3 regions of the Thalassospira sp. SM2505 genome follow, and region 1 is predicted to be linked to each of the others. Evidence: predicted binding sites of a transcription regulator. Region 1 holds the regulator's gene; each other region holds the start of a gene.
What was found. The regulator PhoB, encoded in region 1, activates phosphate uptake and scavenging genes when phosphate is short. The targets are predictions, from matches to a motif close to TNTCATAAAACTGTCA.
Positions count from the first base shown of each region.

Region 2: ACTU44_RS09560 (RNA degradosome polyphosphate kinase) is a predicted target of PhoB. The motif match lies at 1,252-1,267, and genes of this name have one in related genera.
Region 3: ACTU44_RS05050 (bifunctional 2',3'-cyclic-nucleotide 2'-phosphodiesterase/3'-nucleotidase) is a predicted target of PhoB. The motif match lies at 1,925-1,940, and genes of this name have one in related genera.

Region 1 is NZ_CM142731.1:956,820-961,910, reverse strand. Features, by position in the region: gene ACTU44_RS04290 (calcium/sodium antiporter) at 1-714, opposite strand, end outside; gene ACTU44_RS04285 (cation:proton antiporter domain-containing protein) at 1,013-2,962, shown strand; gene phoB (phosphate regulon transcriptional regulator PhoB) at 3,044-3,742, opposite strand; gene phoU (phosphate signaling complex protein PhoU) at 3,760-4,482, opposite strand; gene pstB (phosphate ABC transporter ATP-binding protein PstB) at 4,508-5,091, opposite strand, start outside.
Region 2 is NZ_CM142731.1:2,066,188-2,071,278, reverse strand. Features, by position in the region: gene aspS (aspartate--tRNA ligase) at 1-390, opposite strand, end outside; gene ACTU44_RS09565 (SixA phosphatase family protein) at 635-1,189, opposite strand; gene ACTU44_RS09560 (RNA degradosome polyphosphate kinase) at 1,368-3,515, shown strand; gene ACTU44_RS09555 (Ppx/GppA phosphatase family protein) at 3,561-5,039, shown strand.
Region 3 is NZ_CM142731.1:1,121,368-1,126,458, forward strand. Features, by position in the region: gene ACTU44_RS05040 (AraC family transcriptional regulator) at 1-411, opposite strand, end outside; gene ACTU44_RS05045 (MFS transporter) at 564-1,841, shown strand; gene ACTU44_RS05050 (bifunctional 2',3'-cyclic-nucleotide 2'-phosphodiesterase/3'-nucleotidase) at 2,004-3,974, shown strand; gene ACTU44_RS05055 (GcrA family cell cycle regulator) at 4,071-4,508, opposite strand; gene ACTU44_RS05060 (NnrU family protein) at 4,711-5,091, shown strand, end outside.

The sequences.
Region 1 (5,091 bases):
ATGCCCGCGGAATGCCGCCACAACCGATGCCGCAAATTCGGGCAGAGACGTTCCGAATGCAACAAGCGTCAGGCCGATCACGGCTTCGGAAACGCCGAACTGACGCGCGACGGACACACCACCGTCGACAAGCCATTCCGCCCCGAACATCAGGGCAACAATACCGACAACCGTCGCAATGATCGGTTTGAGCCAACCAGTTGGAACCTCTCCGACTTCGTCAACTTCTTCTTCGTGCAGCTGGCTGGCATCGCTTGGCATGTTCTTGTCATGCTTGTAGGTGAAGTACCAGATCGCCACCAGAACGCAGAGCATCAAAGCCCCCGCCCAGCGATCAATGGCGCCAAACATGCAAAGACCAATAAACAGAACAGTCCCAAGCAGCATCGCCCCGCCATCGCGGACCACGGTTACCCGGCTTGCCGCCACGGGCTTGAGAACTGCCACCGCACCAAGAATGAGCAATATATTGGCAATATTGGACCCGACCACGTTGCCCATCGCAATGTCGGCCGTTCCCTTAAGCGACGCATTCAGTGACACGACAAATTCCGGTGCGGACGTTCCGGCTGCAACGATTGTCAGCCCCACAATCACTTTTGACACGCCCAGCAACAGGGCAAGACCAACCGCACCACGAACGATAAACTCACCGCCAACGGTCAGAAGGACAAGACCCGCAATGATCTGAATGTAGGGAATGAACTGTTCCAAGATACGTTTGCTCTTATTGACTGTCGTTTACATTGGCCCGGATCAGGCCCGCGGAACATGGCATTTGACATCACGAATAGCAAGTGATCTGGCCATGACAATTGTCACACAATTTACTCGCCCGGCCCGGCGCGCCCTAGAGAAAACCAGTCACTGCTGCCTTGAAGCAGATCAATCCGGTACGGGTTAATTGCCATTGAACCGGCAAATTTCCACAGGACTGTGTGTGCTATTTCAGTTATCCTGTTAATCTCGTTATTTTCAAATATTTATCTGCTTTGCCGGATTGATTCTGACCATGCATCACAGCGTCCTGTTCGAGCTGTTTCTGATCCTGACTGCGGCTGTGGTTGCCGTGCCTATTGCGCACCGCCTGCGCGCCAATTCGATCATCGGATTTCTGATTGGCGGCTTTTGTATCGGGCCGTTCGGTTTGGGTCTGATTACCGAACGCGAAGACATTTCGACCGTTGCCGAACTTGGTGTCGTGTTCCTGCTCTTCATGATCGGGCTTGAACTCTCACGCGAACGGTTGCGGGTCATTGGTGGCAGGTTTGCTGCCCTTGGCCTTTTTCAGATTCTGGTATCGATGGCAGCCATCATGGCTGTGCTGGCCCTGATTGATTTGCCGCTGGCTGCATCGCTTGTGATTGCAGGTGCGCTGGCTTTGTCCTCAACGGCAATCATCCTCAAACAGCTTTCTGATGACCGGCAATTAAATACGCGTTTTGGACGCGCAGCCCTGGCAATCCTTCTGGTACAGGATGTTGCGGTTGGTCCGTTCCTGATCATGGTTCAGGCGGCCGGTGATGCCGGAACAGAAACCAGCCCCTGGATCAGTATCCTTTCAGGCTTTGGCTCTGTCGCCTTGCTGCTGGTTGTCGGGCGGTATCTGTTGCCACGCCTCTTTCGCTATATCGCGTCTCTCAAGAACCCGGAACTGTTTGCGATTGGGACCCTGTTTGTCGTTCTCGCCGCCAGTACCCTGACCGAGCTTTCCGGGCTTTCAATGGCACTTGGTGCCTTTATCGCGGGCGTGATGCTCGCCGAAACGGAATTCCGTCATCAGATCGAAGCCGACATCGCGCCGTTTCGCGGTGTGTTCCTGTCGCTGTTTTTCATGTCGGTCGGCATGTCGGTCAATGCCAATGTCGTCTATGAGCAGTTTGGCAGCGTCATTTTGTGGCTGATCGGGCTGCTGATCATCAAGACGGCCGTTCTGTTTGTCCTGTCCCTTGCCATTCGGTTTGAACGCGGATCCGCACTTCGTGTTGCCATGAGCCTGGCGGCTGGTGGCGAGTTTGCCTTTGTGATGTTCTCTCTTGCAGCGCAAAACGGTGCGATCCCGCGTGATTTGGCGGCCATATTGATCCCGGTGGTCGCGATTTCCATGGCGCTTACCCCGACTTTGATTAACCTCGGGCACCGGATTGAAGAAAAGCTTCATCCCAAGGAAGACGACCAGCTTGGTCCGATTTCGGATGAAACAGACGGAATTCATCAACATGTTCTGGTGATTGGCAGCGGCCGTGTTGGTCGCGTTCTGGCGCGCCTTCTTAAAACCCGGAACATTCCCTTTATCGTTCTTGATAGCGACGCCCAACAGGTCTCACGGGGTCGTGCCGAGGGACTACCTGTCTTCTTTGCCGATGGATCACGCCCGGAAACATTCAGGGCAGCCCACACCGACGAGGCCCGCATAGCCGTTGTTGCCATGGGTAATCCGCATGCGACTGAAAAGACCGTTGCGCTTTTGCGGCAACATTATCCGCATCTGAAAATCTTTGCCCGTGCCCAGGACATCACCCATATCGGCCCCCTGTCACGTAGCGGTGCGGATGCGGCCATCCCGGAAGTACTTGAAACCGGCCTTCGGCTTTCGGATCACGTCTTGTCGGCCTGTGATGTACCACAGGAAGATATCGACGCCGAAATCGCCAAGTTCCGCCGTGCCGACATGCTGTTGATGAACGAACTGGCCCCACGGACCCAGCGGAAAAAGGTTCCTGAGGCCCCCGCGGCAGCAGAACCGGCATCAGTTGCGGAAACCAGCCCCAAAGCAGATGCCAGGTCGGAAAACAAACCCGAAACGGCATCACAGCCCCCGGCAAAGAAAACGGGAACGCGCAGGGTTGCCGCCAAGAAGACCCCGACGCGTAAAACACCGGTAAAGTCCGCAACGGCCAAGAAAACAACCTCGACAAGTTCAGGTCGGGTACGCAAGACAAAGCCCGAAAACGATCATTAAAGGCAAAACCCCCGCTGCCATTGGCAACGGGGGTTTTGTTTTTTCTGAAACCGGATAGATGATCTTTGCTGAGATCAGAGATCAGGCTGCGGTTTCTGAATCCAGCGCATAACCGGCGGCACGAACCGTACGAATGATATCGCGGGTGCCTTTGACATCATTGAGCGCCTTGCGCAGACGACGGATATGAACGTCAACCGTGCGGGTTTCAACATAAATATTCGGTCCCCAAACAGCATTCAAAAGCTGCTCGCGGGAGAACACACGCCCCGGATGCTCAAGGAAATAGCGCAGAAGACGGAACTCGGTCGGGCCAAGATGGATGGCCTTGCCGTTGCGGCTGACACGGTGTGCTGCGAGATCCATTTCGATATCGGAATAGACCAACTGCCCTTGTGGTTGCGCCGGACCGGACCGACGCAGCAGCGCACGAATACGGGCAAGCAACTCGCCAATTGCGAACGGCTTGGTGACATAGTCGTCAGCACCGGTATCAAGACCACGGATACGATCGCCTTCTTCGCCACGTGCGGTCACCATGATGACCGGCAAATCGCGGCTTTCGGGCTTGCGACGGATCTGGCGGCAGACTTCAATCCCCGACATCACCGGCAACATCCAGTCCAGAAGGACAAGATCGACATGCGTTTCCGCAAGGATTTTCAACGCTTCGTCACCGTCACCGGCTTCGACTACCTGCATCCCCTCACGTTCGAGGTTGTAGCGCAACATGGTTACGATTGCAGCTTCGTCCTCGACGATAAGAACCGTTGGGTCCATCTTCCTATGCTCCAGTGTCACTCATTCGGTTCGACGACAGCAAAGTTCGCTGCATCATTTTTTGGCCGGTCAATTGCCGGCAGGTCTTCGCCTTTGATCCGGTAATAGATCGTCTCGGCGATATTGGTTGCATGATCGCCAATACGTTCGATGTTCTTGGCGATGAAAAGCATGTGGGTCGATGCCGTGATGTTGCGCGGATCTTCCATCATGTAGGTCAGCAATTCGCGGAACAGCGAATTGTACATATCGTCGACTTCCTGATCGCGGGCCCAGACACGCTCGGCCTTTTCGGCATCGCCTTCGATATAGGCGTCCAGAACGTCCTTGATGATTTCCTGCGCCAGCTTGCCCATGTTCGGGATCACCTGAACCGGACGGATCGGCGGAATCTGGTTAAGAACCTGCGCGCGTTTGGCGATGTTTTTCGCCAGATCACCGATACGCTCCAGATCGTTTGACAGCTTGAGTGCGGTCACGACCTGACGCAGGTCATCTGCCATCGGCTGGCGCAAGGCCAGAAGACGCACGGCGAAATCCTGAACTTCCTGTTCGAGAATATCGATACGGTGATCCGACAGAATGACTTTTTCAGCCAGTTCGGAATCCCGTTTGACAATCGAACGGATCGCAGAGATCAGCTGACTTTCTGCAAGCCCGCCCATCTGCGAGATGATGTTGTTCAGACGGGTCAGTTCCTCGTCGAACGAACTTACGATATGTGTTTTGTCGTCAGCCATTTATGCGTGCTCCTCGTGTCGCTGCTTAACCGAAGCGACCGGTAATGTAACCCTTGGTGCGTTCGTCTTTCGGGTTGGTGAATATCTGATCTGTTTCACCAACCTCGACCAGCTTGCCAAGGTGGAAGAATGCGGTCCGCTGCGATACACGTGCAGCCTGCTGCATGGAGTGTGTCACGATCACGATGGTGTAGTTCGAACGCAGCTCGTCAATCAGCTCTTCGACCTTTGCCGTAGCAATCGGATCAAGTGCCGAGCACGGCTCATCCATCAGGATGACTTCCGGGCTGACCGCAACCGCACGCGCGATGCAAAGGCGTTGCTGCTGACCACCGGAAAGGCCGGTTGCCGGTGACTGCAGACGATCCTTGACTTCCTTGAGCAGACCCGCACGTTCAAGCGAGGTCATGACGATTTCGTCAAGTTCGTCACGCGAATTGACCAGACCATGGATACGCGGTCCATAAGCCACGTTGTCATAGATCGATTTCGGGAACGGGTTCGGCTTCTGGAACACCATCCCGATACGTGCACGCAGCTGAACAACGTCGATGCGCTTGTCATAGATGTCACGACCATCAAGGGTCACTTCACCATTGATGGTGACAC
Region 2 (5,091 bases), 1.1 Mb from region 1:
GTAACGGTGACGCAGGCGGATTTCCTCGCCATATTCAACGTCGCCAAAGACCGGCATCGGCAGAACTTCAGCCGCGGACTGAACTTCGATATTCGATGCATAAACCTCAATCTCGCCGGTCGGCAGATTCGGGTTGATGGTTTCCGCAGTACGTTTGACAACCTTGCCATCGACCGTGATCACGCTTTCGGCGCGCGCTTTATCAAGCGTTTCAAACAGCGGGCTGGAAATGTCGATCACGACCTGGGTGATGCCGTAATGGTCGCGCAGGTCAACAAACAGAAGGTTGCCGTGGTCACGCTTACGGTGAATCCAGCCAGACAGACGAACTTCCGCATCTGCGTCAGTCGCGCGCAGCGCATTACAATTATGTGAGCGATAAGGATGCATTGTCATTCCAGGTTGCTTTATATTTTGGGCCGCCAATTTGGCCGCAAAGGTGCATGCCAGACCCGCGCTGTCAAACAAAAAACGCACCACAACAGACCCGTTCCGACATTTTCGGAACGTTTCGCGGTGATGTGTTCACTGCCGTTCATACGCGGCGTCAAAATTTCCGCGGTATAAAACGCTCTCGAAGGCGGCGCGTCAAGTGCCCGTCTTGCATATCACCAACTTGCAGATCGCCAGTTCGTCACGATCCGACCTTGATTGCCTGCAAATCCTTGACCTTGGTAAAGCCGATCAGGGTGCCGGAGCCAAAGGTGATATCCGTCCAGCTTTCCACATCAAATTTGAAATGCGCCAGCGCGCATGTCGGATATTTGCGCGCCATTGCATCTCGGGCCTCGGCGTCCCCGGCCCCGAACAGTGCCTGCGCAAACATCTCGATACCGGGATTATGACCGATAAACATCACCGACGTCGCGTCTTCATGGGTGTGATGAAGGCTTTCAAGCAACACGCTTTCACCGGCCATATAAAGATCTTCGCTATAGATCACATCGGCATGGGTGGCAAAATCGCGCCCCAGAAGACCAAGTGTCTGCACCGTGCGGGCCGCCGTCGAACACCAGACAAGATCAGGTATCAGGGCCTGCTCACGCAGGAAACGCCCCATAAATGGTGCCGCCTTTTCGCCGCGACGGTTGAGTTCACGGTCATGGTCGGCCCGACCGGGGTCGGACCAGCTTGATTTTGCATGCCTGAGCAACAGCAACGTCTTCATGTCTTCGGTCTTTACAGCCATGAATGATGATCAAACGGTGTTCTTCCATGCCATATAGAAGCCTGTAGCGCCATCAGAAAAACTGACACATAAATTTAAGAAAATTGCACGGGCGCAAACAGTTATCCTATACTCCATTTGCAACCGGGAACTGTCGCATAAATTCAAAGACATTCCCTCAATCCGCAGGAGGCATAGCGTGACACACGCCGCTGCAGTTCAATCAAGCGCGATCACCATTGATTCGGAAAGCCGTTTCATAAACCGCGAACTTTCGTGGCTGGCTTTCAACAATCGCGTTCTTGAAGAAGCCCAGAATAGCGGGCACCCGCTGCTTGAACGCTTGCGCTTTCTGTCGATCTCGGCCAGCAACCTTGATGAATTTTACATGGTGCGTGTCGCAGGTCTTGTCGGTCAGTTGCGCGCAGGCATGACCAAGGTCAGTCAGGATGGTATGAGCCCGTCCGAGCAGCTGCGCGCCATTACCTTTGATGCCAACCAGCTGATGCAGGATCAGCAACGCATCTGGCGACAGCTTAGCCGTGAAATGGAACAACAGGGCATTTCGGTCATTGATCAGTCCGACCTGACCCAGACGGACCGCAAATGGCTTGATGGCTATTTCATGCGCGAAATCTTCCCGACCCTGACACCGCTTGCCATTGATCCGTCACACCCCTTCCCGTTCATTCCCAACCTTGGCTTTGCCATTGTGATGCAGCTGTTTGATCCGGCTGACGGGCACAATATGCGCGGCCTGATCCCGGTCCCGCAAAAGATCGGGCGCTTCCTGCGTCTGCCGGGTCGCAATGAACGCTATCTTCCGGTCGAACAGGCGATCTTGCTGTATCTTGGCAAGCTGTTCCCGGGCTTTGACATGATCGAACATGGCTTCTTCCGTGTCATCCGTGACTCGGATGTCGAGATCGAGGAAGAAGCAGAAGATCTGGTGCGCGTTTTCAAAACCGCCCTGAAACGTCGCCGTCGCGGCAGCATCATCCGCCTTAAGGTCAATGCGGCAATCCCCGAAGACCTTCTGGACTTTGTCATTGATGAACTTGATGTCGCCCTTGAAGAAGTCGTCAAGGTTGACGGCCTTCTGGGGGTCGTCGATGTCAAACAGCTGATCGATTCCGATCTGCATCATGACCTTTTGTTTGCCCCCTATGCGGCGCGTTACCCGGAACGTGTGCGTGACTTTGGCGGTGATTGCTTTGCTGCCATCAGCAAAAAGGACCTTGTGGTTCACCACCCGTTCGAAGATTTCGACGTGGTGGTGCAGTTCCTGCTTCAGGCTGCACGCGACCCGGATGTCGTCACCATCAAGCAGACCCTTTATCGTACCTCGGAAAACAGCCCGATTGTCAAAGCCCTGATTGCGGCTGCCGAGGCCGGTAAATCCGTCACCGCCATGGTCGAACTCAAGGCCCGCTTTGACGAGGAAGCCAACCTGCGCTGGGCGGCCGACCTTGAACGTGCCGGCTGTCAGGTGGTTTATGGCTTCCTTGACTGGAAAACCCATGCCAAGGTGTCGCTGGTTGTCCGCCGCGAAACCCACGGCCTTAAAACCTATGTCCATTTCGGGACCGGGAACTATCACCCGATCACCGCAAAGTTCTATACCGACATTTCATTCTTCTCCTGCGATCCGGCTTTGGGGCGCGATGCGGCAAGCATCTTTAACTTCATGACCGGTTATGCGACCCCGCGTTCCCTTGAAAAGATCGCGATTGCCCCGCATACACTCCGCCCGACACTTTTGACCCATATTGATCAGGAAATCGAAAACTGCAAGGCTGGCAAGCCATGTGGCATCTGGGCCAAGATGAACAGTCTGGTCGATCCGGTTGTGATTGATGCGCTCTATCGGGCAAGCCAGGCCGGTGTGCATGTTGAACTGGTGGTGCGCGGGATTTGCTGTTTGCGTCCGGGTGTGCCGGGGCTTTCGGAAAATATCCGGGTCAAATCAATTGTCGGTCGCTTCCTTGAACATTCGCGTATTGTGGTCTTTGCCAATGGGGCAAAGCTTCCGTCGCGCAAGGCCAAGGCATTTATCTCGTCTGCGGACTGGATGCCGCGTAATTTGAACCGTCGTGTTGAAACCCTTGTTCCGGTTGAAAATCCGACCTGTCAGCGCCAGATTGTTGAACAGATCATGATTGCCAACCTCAAAGACACGGCACAGGCTTGGTACCTGCAAGCTGACGGTTCCTATGAACGCTGCGAAGCCGGTGAAAAGGCGTTTTCGTCACACCAGTATTTCATGACCAACCCGTCCCTGTCAGGCCGCGGTAGCGCCCTGAATGAAGAGGACCCGAATGTCCCCGTTCTGCAGCTTGATGATTGATCCTTCCAAGATGCCGACACACGACCAACAGGTGCCATCAACAGTATGCTAACTGACCAACGGGCTTCCAACCGCATCGCGATTATTGATGTTGGCTCAAACTCTGTGCGCCTTGTCATTTTCGATGGCATGACACGTGCCCCAGTCCCGATTTTCAACGAGAAAGTCATGTGCGGACTGGGACGCGACCCCGAAGACACCGGCAAGCTCAACCCCGAGGGGGTCGAGCTTGCCGTGGTCGCCATGCAGCGGTTTGCAACGCTTTTACGTGCCATGAAGGTCGCTCGTGTAGATGTTCTTGCCACCGCTGCTGTGCGCGCGGCAAGTGATGGCAAACTGTTTTGTGATCGCATTGCCAGGGAAACCGGACTGACGGTCAAGGTAATTGACGGCCTTGAAGAAGCGCGGCTTTCTGCCCTTGGCATTATTTCCGGTGACCCGGTTGCAAGTGGCATTATGGGTGATATTGGTGGCGGGTCGCTTGAACTCGTCCTGCTTGATCGGGGCGAGATTAAAAAGCGCGTCAGCCTTCCCCTCGGGGCCATGCGTCTTCATGCCGTATTCGGTTCGAACCGTGCGCGCCTGACCGCCGAAATCACCCGTTATCTTGACAGTGTCGACTGGCTCTCCGAAGCAAGCGGGCAGCAGCTTTTTGCGGTTGGCGGATCATGGCGTTCGATTGCCAAACTGTTCATCGCTCAGGAAAACTATCCGATTTCTGTGGTGCATAACTTGGCAATGCCCCGATCCGAAATGGATGAACTGACCCACATTATTTCGCAGCAAAGCCGTATCTCGCTTGAAAAGATTGGCGGTGTCTCCAAACGCCGTGTCGACAGCCTGCCCCATGCCGCCCTTGTCATGAACATGCTATTGGCACGCATGCGCCCGAACGAGGTCGTCTTTTCCGGCCATGGCCTGCGTGAAGGCTGGATGTATGAAGTCCTGCCAGAAGACTTGCGTCAGCGCGACCCGCTTCTTGATGCCTGCCTCAGCTTCGCCGAGGACGGTGAACGCTTTCATCAGCATGGTGAGGAAGTCGCGCGCTGGTGTGCGCCCATCTTCTCCGAACTGCCTGACAATATCGAACGCTTGCGCCTTGCAGCCTGTATCATTGGCGATGTCGGCTGGAACGAACATCCTGATTATCGCGCAATACAGAGCTATAACCGCATTCTGCGTCACCCCTATCTTGATCTGAACCATCATGACCGGGTGTTTCTCGCCTACACAATCGGGTCGCGCTATACCGGCAACTTCAAGGGTGATGAAGCCAGCGACCGGATCCTTGATGATGATGCCCGTCTGACCGGCCGCCTGTTTGGTCATGTCATTCGACTTGGGCATACGCTTTCGGGCGGGGTTGAGGGCATTTTGCAACAAACCCGGCTTCTGCTTGAAGGTGACAAGCTGATCCTTGAGTTCGATGAAAAGGTCTCGACACTCTATGGCGAGGTTGTTGAACAACGGCTTTCAAAGCTTGCCAAACTGATGAACCGCGAAAGCGAAGTCCGTCTGAAATAATTCAGGAACGGTTTGCTTTCGCATACAAAACCGCTATTTTGGGGTTGCCTTC
Region 3 (5,091 bases), 160 kb from region 1:
CCCCTCGGCACCTTCTTCATCATATTCGACAGGAATTTCTGTCGCCGCACGGATCAACTCACGCAAAAGCGGGCTGACATCAAGAACCATGCAACGATCCGGAAGGTCGACTGGTGCATGGCGGTCGATATAGATGTGACGAGCCCGGGTAAAGGTCGCATGACTTACTGCATGTTCAAGATGCGGCGGCACCCAGACGGCACGTTGGGGCGGCACGATCCAGATACCGGCTTCGGTCATGACTTTCATCGTTCCTTCTGATGCATAGATCAGCTGGCACCAGTCATGGCTGTGTGCGCCGATACTGTATCCGGCGGGAACGTCGCTCATGCGGACATAAATCGGGCGAGGAAGCTCTGCCGGGCGGGGGCGAATATGACGTGCTTCGTCGGTCGGGGTCGGGCGATGCATCTACAACCACCGTTGTGTCTGGTTTGCGATATATGATGGCAGATTATCGTAAGACAGACGGCCTGCAACAGGTTTAATTTGGTCGCATTCCAAACGAACAACAGTTGTGACGATGGTCCCGCCACCAACGCGGCCCTGTCCGGGGAGAAAAAATGTCCAAGGAAGAACTGATACCAGAGGCCAGTAATCACGCCGCCCCGATTGGCGAGGTGACGGGTGAGCATACGGCAAGCATCCCTGTCTATAAGGGATGGCGTAACCCCGAAGTGCTCCTGATTCTGATGGCTGCAGCGATGCCGCTATCCTTTTCGACCTGGATGGCGCTTTTGAACAACTTTTCGGTTGAGATGGCCGATTTTACCGGGCGCGAGATCGGTATTTTGCAGTCCCTGCGCGAAATTCCGGGTTTCCTTGCCTTTACCGCAATCTTTGTATTGCTGGTACTGCGTGAACAGACCTTTGCCCTGTTGTCGCTGCTTGTTCTGGGCATCGGTGTTGCGATCTCGGGATATTTCCCGACGGTGATCGGGCTTTATTGCACGACGGTGCTGATGTCGATCGGCTTCCATTATTTTGAAACCATGCAACAGGCCCTTTCGTTGCAATGGGTCAAAAAGGAACGCACCGCCATCGTGATGGGCAAACAGCTTTCGGCGAAGTCGATCTCGTCACTGGTGATGTTTGGCGTTGTCTGGCTGATGCTGGAAGTCTTCGCAATTGAATATCGCTATGTCTATCTGTTTGGTGGTGCATTGACGGTCATCGCGGCACTGTTCGTCTGGGGAGCGTTCCCGAAATTTGCCGACGCTCATCCGCAGACCAAGAAGCTGATCCTGCGCAAACGCTATTGGCTTTATTATGCCCTGACCTTCATGAGCGGTGCGCGGCGTCAGATTTTCACGGTGTTTGCGGGCTTTCTGATGGTCGAGAAGTTCGGCTATGACGCGGCAACCATCACGTTGCTGTATCTTTTAAACCACGCGATCAACATGTTCCTGGCGCCCAAGATCGGCAAACTGATCAGCAAATGGGGCGAACGCCGCGCATTGACCTTTGAATATATCGGTCTGTTTATCGTGTTCGTCTCTTATGCTTTTGTCGAGAACCATGTGATTGCCGGTGGTCTTTATGTCATTGATCATCTGTTCTTTGCCATGGCAATCGCCATCAAGACCTATTTCCAGAAGATCGCCGATCCGGCTGATATTTCGTCAACGGCGGGGGTGAGCTTTACGATCAACCATATTGCTGCGGTCTTTATCCCGGCTGCATTCGGACTGCTCTGGCTGATTTCACCAAGTGCAGTCTTCCTTGCTGGGGCAGTAATGGCGTTTGTGTCACTGGTCCTTGCCCTTAATGTCCCGAGTGACCCTGAACCGGGTAACGAAGTGATACGGGGCTATAAATCCCCTGAAGCCTTGCCAGCCTGAACAAGCCGTTTTGGCGGATAACTTCAATCAGGAAACGCCCGTGCAGATCGCGCGGGCGTTTCTATTTGTATTTGCCCCATCTTTTTCGCAAAATCTTCAAAACCTGACCATCTGAACAAGAATAAAGTAAAGCGACCGAGCACTCGAACAGGGAAAAGACACATGACATCCTTCCTCAAAGCGCGCATGCGCAAGACAGGCGCAACTGCAATCGGACTGTCGCTGGCACTGTTAAGCGGTACAGCACTTGCCGACAGTTCAGTTTCGCTGCGTATTCTCGAGACCACCGACATTCACACTCACCTGGTCAATTACGACTATTACCGGGATGGGGAATCTGACACGGTTGGTCTGGCAAAGGTCGCGACCTTGCTCAAAACCGCACGCGGTGAAGCCATGAACGTTGTTTTTGTTGATAACGGCGACCTTATTCAGGGTAACCCGCTTGGCGATTACATGGCCAAGGAGCGCGGTCTCAAAAAGGGTGAAATTCACCCGGTCTACAAGGCGATGAACCTTCTTGATTATGATGCCGCCAACCTTGGTAACCATGAATTCAACTATGGTCTTGAGTTTCTGGGGAACTCGATTGCCGGTGCGAATTTCCCTTATGTCAGTGCAAATATCTTTGTCGATGATGGCGATGGCAATGCCGAAAATGACAAACCCTATTTCGAACCCTATGTCCTTCTCGACAGGGAATTTGTCGATGATGAAGGCAAGTCGCACAAGGCGAAGGTTGGTGTGATCGGTTTCGTTCCGCCACAGATCATGCAGTGGGACAAGGCCAATCTTGAAGGCAAGGTCTTTACCAAAGACATTGTCGAAATGGCCGAGAAATATGTACCGGAAATGCGGGCAAAGGGGGCCGATATCGTCATTGCCGTTCCGCATTCGGGACTTTCGACCATGGAACGCCATGGCATGGAAGAAAACGCGACCTATTACCTTTCAAAGGTTGATGGCATTGACGCGATCCTGTTCGGGCACGCCCATACCGTCTTCCCGTCCGAGGCCTTCGCCGATCTTGAAGGCGTTGATCTTGCCAAGGGGACGATCAACGGTGTTGCTGCGGTCATGCCGGGCTTCTGGGGCAGCCATCTTGGCGTGATTGATCTCAAGCTCAATGTCTCGGACGCGGGTGAATGGACAGTTGTCGACAGCCTGTCGGATGCACGCCCGATCTATCAGCGCGAAGGTCGGACCATCACCCCGCTGGTCGAAGCTGATCCGGAAATCATTGCCGCAGTCAAGGAAGAGCACGAAGCAACCATCGCCTATATGCGCGAAGGTGTCGGCACGACCTCGGCCCCGATCAACAGCTTCTTTGCGCTTGTCGCCGATGATCCGTCGATCCAGATCGTGACCAATGCCCAGAAATGGTATCTCGAAAAGATCCTGAACGGCTCGGAATATGATGGCATTCCAATCCTGTCTGCCGGTGCGCCTTTCAAGGCGGGGGGGCGTGGCGGACCGGACTATTTCACCGATATCCCCGAAGGCAAGATTGCACTTAAAAACGTCGCGGATCTTTATATCTATCCGAACACGGTGCGCGCGGTTTTGCTTGATGGCGACCAGGTCCGCGAGTGGCTTGAAATGTCGGCAGGCCAGTTCAACCAGATTGACCCCGCCAGCCGTGATGAACAGCCGCTGATCAATCCGGATTTCCCGACCTATAACTATGACGTGATTGACGGGGTGACCTATCAGATTGATGTCACCAAACCGGCCCGGTACAACAAGGCTGGTGAATTGGTCAACGCTGACAGTCATCGCATCGTCAACCTGACTTTTGAGGGCAAACCGGTCACGGCCGACCAACAGTTTGTTGTTGCGACCAATAACTATCGCGCCAGCGGCGGCGGACATTTCCCCGGTCTTGACGGATCGACCATCATTGTCGAGGCACCCGATGAAAACCGCACGGTTCTTGCCAACTATATCCTGACCGAAAAGGAAATTGATCCGAAGGCAGACGGCAACTGGACCTTTGCGCCGATTGGTGATGCCAACAAGGTCACGTTTGTCACCAGCCCGAAAGCATCGGCTGCGGCCAATGCCCCGGACAATATCAGCTTCATCGGCGAGGATCAGGACGGGTTTGCCAAATATGTCCTGCAAAGCAAATAGAACGTTTGCTCAACCAATCTAGCCATTAAAAAAAGCCGCCCTGTAAAAAGGGCGGCTTTTTGATTTCTGGCGGTGCACTGGGCACCAGGCCGGAACTTATTTTTTGGCAGCGGCCTGCGGGCCCTTGCCACCGGCACCCTGATGCGCAGGGGGATTATCCTCGCGCGGGTTTTTGCCATTCAGGTAAGCCTGTGCGCAATGCTCGTCGCAATAGGGTTTGCTCGGCACGATCTTCTTGCCACAGAAGTGGAAATCTTCATCGCCCGGGTCACCGAACGGCCAACGGCACATGCCAGCCCCAAGATCAAAGATCGAAATGCCTTTGGTCTGTTGCTTGGGGGCCGGGGCTTTCTTCTGTTCCGCTTCCTCAGCACGACGCTGAATCGGGGACGGGCGTTTGGGCAGGCCAAGGCGATGTGCCTTGCCTACGACGGCATTCTTGCCAACACCCAGTTCTTCACCGATGCGTGCCGTGGTCCAGCCCTGATTCCAGAGCGAGGTCAGCAATTCAATCTTTTCCGGCGTCCAGCTCATTTCGAGTATATTCCGTGTTCCGTTGCCCGCCTTACGGTTTTCTTGCCGCAGGCAGTTGCTTATTGTCCGATGTCAAACAGGGATACAGAGGTATCCGCTAATATCTCGTAACGCAAGGGTCTTGGAGATTCGCGTCCCGACCCGTGTGCGGGAACAGCGCAATTTGCATGTTGAAGCAGCAATGTAAAGAGGGGATCGTACTTTGGTCTGGTTTTTCATCTCGGTCGCGGTTTTCCTTGGGGCACACGTTATTCCGGGGCTGCTTCGAAACAGGATTGTCGGCCTGGTCGGCTATCGAGCTTATGTTGTTGGTTTCTCGGTTCTTTCCACCCTGTTATTTGCATGGGTTATCCACGAAGTTATCGTCTCGGAGTCGTTTTGGCTGTGGGACTTCCAGATATGGCAGGCAAAGGCGCTGATTATTGTCATGCTACCCGCCTGTATCTTGTGGGCCAGCGCCATTCTTCAACCCTGTCCGTTATCTATCGGGCGCAAATCCGGCTTTGATCCGGATCGGCCCGGCATCAACCGTTTCTGCCGTCATCCCCTGTTGCTGGGGGCTTTCCTTTGGGGGATCGGTCAT